One region of the Halomonas sp. B23F22_20 genome, then DNA from elsewhere that is predicted to be linked to it. Evidence: predicted binding sites of a transcription regulator. Region 1 holds the regulator's gene; the other holds the start of a gene.
The links. The regulator PhoB, encoded in region 1, activates phosphate uptake and scavenging genes when phosphate is short. The targets are predictions, from matches to a motif close to TGTCATANNNNTGTCANA.
Positions count from the first base shown of each region.

Region 2: ACGTN6_RS15370 (UTRA domain-containing protein) is a predicted target of PhoB. The motif match lies at 1,730-1,747, and genes of this name have one in related genera.

Region 1 covers NZ_JBIEKH010000004.1:66,485-69,748, forward strand. Annotated here, with positions in the region: gene phoR (phosphate regulon sensor histidine kinase PhoR) at 11-1,357, opposite strand; gene phoB (phosphate regulon transcriptional regulator PhoB) at 1,359-2,048, opposite strand; gene ubiA (4-hydroxybenzoate octaprenyltransferase) at 2,134-3,027, opposite strand; gene ACGTN6_RS03885 (chorismate--pyruvate lyase family protein) at 3,254-3,264, opposite strand, start outside.
Region 2 covers NZ_JBIEKH010000018.1:61,007-64,270, forward strand. Annotated here, with positions in the region: gene ACGTN6_RS15360 (alkaline phosphatase family protein) at 1-405, opposite strand, end outside; gene ACGTN6_RS15365 (ABC transporter substrate-binding protein) at 464-1,546, opposite strand; gene ACGTN6_RS15370 (UTRA domain-containing protein) at 1,837-2,598, shown strand; gene ACGTN6_RS15375 (serine hydrolase domain-containing protein) at 2,799-3,264, opposite strand, start outside.

The sequences.
Region 1 (3,264 bases):
GAGCGCCGAATCAGCGAGCGTTGCCGGATCGGGGCAGGCCCAAAGTCGACTCCTCCCCCGCAGCAGTGGCTGCGGTCAGGCGCTCGGCGGGGAAGATGCAGCGGAAGGTCGCGCCCTCGCCGAGACGCGAGTCGATCTCCAGTCGGGCGCCGTGTCGCAGCAGCACATGCTTGACGATCGCCAGCCCCAGGCCGGTGCCGCCGGTGGCGGTGCTGCGGCCCTTGTCGACGCGGTAGAAACGCTCGGTCAGCCGCGGGATGTGCAGCGGATCGATGCCTTCGCCGTCGTCTTCCACCTCCAGGCAGGCGCCGCCCTGCCAGGGGCGCCAGCGTAGTACGATGCGGCTGTCCTCGCCGGCGTAGCGCACGGCGTTGAAGGCCAGGTTGGAAACGGCGCTGTGCAGTTCCTTCTCTGAGCCGAGCAAGCCGCGGGGCTCCTCGACCTCGACCTCGAACCGGTGCCGACCGTCGGACAGCACCTCGGCGTCGCGGCGCACTGCCTCGAGCAGGCTGGCCGGGTCGAGACGAACGTCGTCCTGGCCGCCCCGGTCATTCTCCAGGCGCGACAGCAGCAGCAGGTCGTTGACCAGGTTCTGCATGCGCTGGGTCTGGCTCTGCATCTGTCCGATGCCCCGGGCGAGCCGATCGGGCAGCAGCTCGGCCATGTCGCCGTAAGTCTCGAGGTAGCCTGCCAGCACGGTGAGCGGGGTGCGCAGCTCGTGGGAGACGTTGGCCACGAAGTCGCGGCGCATCTGCTCGAGTCGGTGAAGGCGGGTGATGTCGCGGGCCATCAGTAGCCGCTCGTCGTCGCCGTACAGGGTGATCTGAAACTGCAGGATCATGTTCTCGTCGATCGGCGACGACAGCGTCAGCGGCTCGCGGTAGGCCCGGGCGTGGAAGTAGTCGACGAAGCGCGGGTCGCGCAGCAGGTTGGTGATGTGCTGGCCTCGGTCGTGAGCCGGTTGCAGGCCCAGCATGCGCTCGGCGGCGCTGTTCCACCACTCCATGTCGCCGTGGCGGTCGAGCATCACCACGCTGTCGCGCATGGCCTCGGAAGACTCCTGGATGCGCCGCAGGGTATCGCGCAGGCGCCGCTGGGTGATGCGCTGGCCTTTCTGGTAGCGGTATAGCCTGTCGAACAGTTCGCCCCACAGTCCGGATGCTGCAGGGGGCTCGTCATGGGGATGGTGGGTCAGCCATTCCTGCAGGGCGTGCAGCTGGCGCAGATGATAGAAAAGATACAGGCCCAGCCCCACGGCGATGCCGACGCCGATCAGGGCGAAGGGCCAGCCGACCAGGGCGCCGGCGGCCACCAGGGCCCCCAGCCGCCACAGTTCGCGTCGCCACAGCCGGCCCACGTCAGCCCTTGGTGGAGAAGCGGTAGCCGGTACCGCGCACGGTCTGGATCAGCTGCTGGTGCGGTTCGCCCAGGGCCTTGCGCAGGCGGCGAATATGTACGTCCACCGTGCGCTCCTCGACGTAGACGTTGCCGCCCCATACCTGGTCGAGCAACTGGCCGCGGGTGTAGGCGCGTTCCTGATGGGTCATGAAGAACTGCAGCAGCCGATACTCGGTGGGGCCGATCTCCAGGGAATGGCCGTCGATGCTGACGCGGTGGCTCACCGGGTCGAGCATCAGCCCCTCGACTTCCACCGGCTCCTCGACGCCTCGCGGAGTGGCCCGGCGCAGCACCGCCTTCAGGCGGGCCACCAGCTCCCGCGGGGAGAAAGGCTTGGTGATGTAGTCGTCGGCTCCCGATTCCAGCCCCTGGATCTTGTTGTCCTCCTCGCCCTTGGCGGTGAGCATGATGATCGGAAGCTCGGCGGTGCTCTCCTCGCGCTTGAGCCGGCGGGCGAGCTCGATACCGCTGGTGCCGGGCATCATCCAGTCCAGCAGCACCAGGTCGGGTTGGTGGTCGACGACGATGGCATGGGCGGCCTGGGCATTGTCCGCCTCGAGGACGCGATAGTCGGCCATCTCCAGCGCCACGGCGATCATTTCGCGGATCGGCGCCTCATCATCGACGATCAGTACGGTCTTGGCGGTCATCCCGGGGCCTCATGGTCAAGGTCAATGACAGGTTGGTGACGATGACAGCATGTCCTTGTGACAATACCGTGACAGCCGTCGTCTGTCAGGCGCCCATACCGGGCCATAGCGAGAGCGCGATACCGGCGAATAGCAGCAGTCCCGACCAGTGGTTGTTGAGGAAGGCCTGGAAGCAGCGCTCGCGTTCTCGATGGCGGATCAGTCGCTGCTGGTGGACGAAGGTGGCCGCCATGGCGGCGAGCCCCAGCCAGAAGAAACCGCCCAGTTCGAGCCGCTGCCCGGCCCAGGCCAGCAGGGCGAGGGTCGCCAGCTGCAGCAGGCCGATGATCAGCTTGTCGGCGCGGCCGAACAGCACCGCGGTGGACTTTATGCCGATGCGCAAGTCGTCGTCGCGGTCGACCATGGCGTACTCGGTGTCATAGGCCACGGTCCACAGCACGTTGGCGGCGAACAGCAGCCACGCCTCGAGAGGCAGATGACCGAGCACCGCGCCAAAGGCCATGGGGATCGCCCATGAAAAGGCCGCCCCCAGTACCACCTGGGGCAGGTGGGTATAGCGCTTCATGAAGGGGTAGACGAAGGCCAGGATGATGCCGCCCACCGAGAGCATCACGGTGAAGGGGTTGGTGAACCACACCAGCGCGAAGGCTGCCAGCACCAGGGACACGAACAGCGCCTTGGCTTCGCCCTCGCTGATGCGCCCGGTGGCCAGGGGGCGGTCCTTGGTGCGTTTGACATGGCCGTCGAAGTGGCGGTCGGCGTAGTCGTTGACCACGCAGCCCGCGGCGCGCATCAGATAGACGCCGGCGACGAAGATCAGCAGCAGCCGTCGCTCGGGAATCCCCTCGGCGGCCACCCAGAGGGCCCATAGTGTCGGCCACATCAGCAGCCAGGTGCCGATGGGGCGGTCGAGCCGGGTCAGGTGCAGGAAATCGGGCAGCCGGGCCAGCCCCCTGGGGCGCATCAGCGAACGTTCCATTCGGGTCTCTTCTCGATGGGTCGGGTCGGACGACACGGGTTTCAGTCGATGCCTGGGAGCCTGTCGGATTTGATCGATCGTCGCGAGAATCATGGATTTCGCGACAAGTTTATCGATCTGATGAAGCGAATAGCCCGCTATTCAACGAATCAGATCGAATGAATGTGGCCGACAGCCCGGGCTTCGTAGCAGATCAGCGTTAAGTCCGACAGGCTCCTGGAGCAGCCTACCGTGCCG
Region 2 (3,264 bases), on a different contig from region 1:
GTCGGGGTAATGGTCCTGCCAGTAGAAGAGCCCGGCCTGGATGGCGCTCTCGGCGTCCTCGTGGAAGCGGTGCCGGGTGCGGTCGAAGGGGGCGGCCAGGTAGAGCTCGCTGATCCAGTGGTAGGCCGCTGCCGCGGTGCGCCGGCCCTGGCGTACCGCCAGGTCGAACAGGCTCGTGCCGCGAGAGCGGCGTACCACCTGGTTGTGGACCACCCCGGAATCCACGGGCCGATCGCCGGTGAGCAGGCATTCGTAGAGCGGTCGCGACATGGCCGGCAGCTCGCAGTCCAGGCTGTGGTAGCTGCCGCGGCCGGCCTCGCACAGGGCGTGCAGGTGCCCCATGGCATGCCGGCCGACGGCATGGTTGAGGCCGTCGAGGACGACCAGGATCACGCGGTGTGACATGACGGACTCCGGGCCGCTTCCCGGGGTGGGAAGCGGCGATGGTGGACGGGGCGCGGGATTACTGCTGGTGGATCAGTACCCGGGACTGCCACTGGCGCGGCAGTTCGCGGGCGCTCTGCTCCCAGGCGGCGAAGTCCTGTATCGGCCGGGCGTTGGCGTACTGCGCGTTGGGCAGCAGCTTGGCGGCGATCGCCTCGGGCAGGGTCAGGTGCTCGGCGCGGATCGGGCGGGCATAGCCCTCGGCCAGGTTGAACTGGCCCTGGTCGGAGAGGATGTATTCCCGGGCCAGCTTGGCGGCATTCGGGTGTGAGGCGTGCCGGTTGATGATGGTGGCATAGCCGGATGTCACCGAGGCGTCGGCGGGAATCACCACCTCGAAGGTGTCGCGGTCGATCCGGTCACGGTAGTTCAGGGCGTTGAAGTCCCACAGCAGGGCCACCTCGACCTCGCCCTTCTCCAGGTTGGCGATGCTCGGCTCGGCCAGGGAGAGGCGTCCCTGCTCGGCCAGCTCGGCGAACACCGCCAGGCCCGGGGCCAGGTCGCCCTCATCGCCGCCGTTGGCGTAGGCGGCGGCCAGCACGGCGTTGTTGGCTTGGGAGGCTTGGCCCACGGCGCCCACCGAGACCGCGTAGTCACCCTCGCTCAGGTCGGCGAAGGCGGTGGGGCGCTGCGCCTCGGGCACCAGGTCCTTGTTGATCATCAGCGCGATGGTGCCGGTGTAGCCCAGCATCCAGTGGCCGTCCTCGTCCTTCGCCCAGTCGGGAATCTCGTCCCAGGTGGTGGGCTTGTAGGGCTGGGTGACCCCCTGCTGGACGGCGATCGGACCGAAGGCGAAGCCCACGTCGCCGATGTCGGCGGTGGCGTTCTCGCCCTCGGCCTTGAACTTGGCGACCTCCTCGGCGGAGCTCATATCGGTGTCCATGTGGGCGAGACCGTACTCGGTCTCCAGGTCGGCCCAGGTGTCCTGCCAGTTGGCCCAGGTGTCGGGCATGCCGACGCTGTCGACGCGGCCTTCCGCCTGGGCGGCCTCGATCAGGGCGGACAGCTCGGCATCATCGGCCAGGGCCGGGCCGGCGACGAGGGTGGTGCCCAGGGCGCAGCCCAGGGCAAGACGGGTAAGCAGCGGACGAGACGGTTTCACGGCGAGGCTCCATGCGGTTAACGGATGTGGCGATACTCGGGAAGCCGGTCATCTGGTCTAGTTCAGTTTGGCCGACAGGGCGCACTCTAGGCGCCGAACATGACGCCGCGGTGTCAGTTCGATGGCAGGACCGTGTCCGGTCATTACTCTCTTGTTTTCGCGATTTTTTCGTCATGTGCCGGCTGTCATCAGGCTGACATCCGGCCTTCGCTAGACTGCCGCCGTTTTGCCATCTCCCCTGTCGTGGCAATATTGATCTAGACCAGATGTTCAGCCAGCGAGCCCTTGCCATGCCCTCTTCCGCCGAGAGCCGTTCCACTGCGCCGGATGCCGTCCTGACGCCCCAGGCGCGTGGTCTGCACCAGGCCCTGCTGGCCATGCTGGCGGAGGCGCCGCCGGCCGGCGATCGCCTGCCCTCGGAGCGGCAGATGATGGCGCGCTTCGCCACCACCCGGATCACCCTGCGCGAGGCGCTGACCCAGCTGGAGGCCGAGGGGCGCATCTATCGGGAGAATCGGCGTGGCTGGTTCGTCTCGCCGCCGCGGCTGCGCTACGACCTGCTAGCCTGCTTGCCGTTTCGCGAGATGGTCGAGTCCCAGCAGCGCCGCGCCGAGACGACGCTGCTCGAGGCCCGCGAGGTGCCGGCGACGGCGGTGGTGGCGCGGCGACTGGGACTGGTAGTGGGGGCGCCGGTCCAGCGGATCGTCCGGGCCCGACGGATCGACGGTCGGCCGGTGCTCTACGTGGAGCATCACCTGAGGCCCGAGTGCTTCCCCGGCATCCTCGACTTCGATCTGGCGGCCCGCTCGCTGACCGACCTCTATCGCCGGGAGTATGCCATCCGCGTCAGCCGGGTCGGCTTCGAGCTGGGCTCCACCGTGCTCGGCGGGCGGGCCGCCGAGGCGTTGCGCGCCGCGCCCGGCAGCCCGGCGCAGCGTATCACCCGCATCAATCACGACCAGAATGGCCGGGCCGTGGACTGCGACGACGAGTACTGGCGTCACGATGCCATCGAGCTGACGCTCAGCGCCGCCCCGCAGGGCCGCGACTAGCGTGAAAACGACGCCGTCCGGGGCGGAGCGTCCAGCATGGCCGATGAGCATTCACCCGACGGGGCAGGTGATCGACATCAGCAACGATTATCTACATGCCCAGGTCTTCGAGCCGGCCGGCTATCTCGAGGGCCACCGCCGCCAGGGCGGCGTCGGAGTGGATGACACGGGGCGGGCCGCTCGCGAAGACTCGGCAAGGCTCACGGGGCCGCCGGTGTTTCCAGCAGATAGTCGGCCAGTGCCCGGTAGGCGGGCAAGGAGGTCGGATCGTTGGCGGCATTGGCGGCAACGGGATGCGAGGCCAGCCGCACGATGACCATGTCGGCCGTCGGATCGATCCAGATCGTCTGGCCGTGAACCCCGCGGGCGGCGAAGGCGCCATGATCGTCATGGCTGATCCACCACATGCTGCGATAGCTCCAGCCGTCGAGGCCGCCGAATCCGGCCTTGGCGAAAGCGCTGCGACTGCCTCCCCGGCGAATGCGCTCGATCGCGGCGGCGGGAAGCAGGGCCTCCCCGTGCAGTCGGCCACCGTCGAGGAGCAACTGCCCCAGGCGCCCCAGGTCGCGTAGGGTCGCGTTGAAACCGCCGCCGGCGAAGGGGGTGCCGATCGAGTCCACGGTGAAGAAGGCCTCGCGTTCGGCACCCAGCTTCGACCAGACTCGC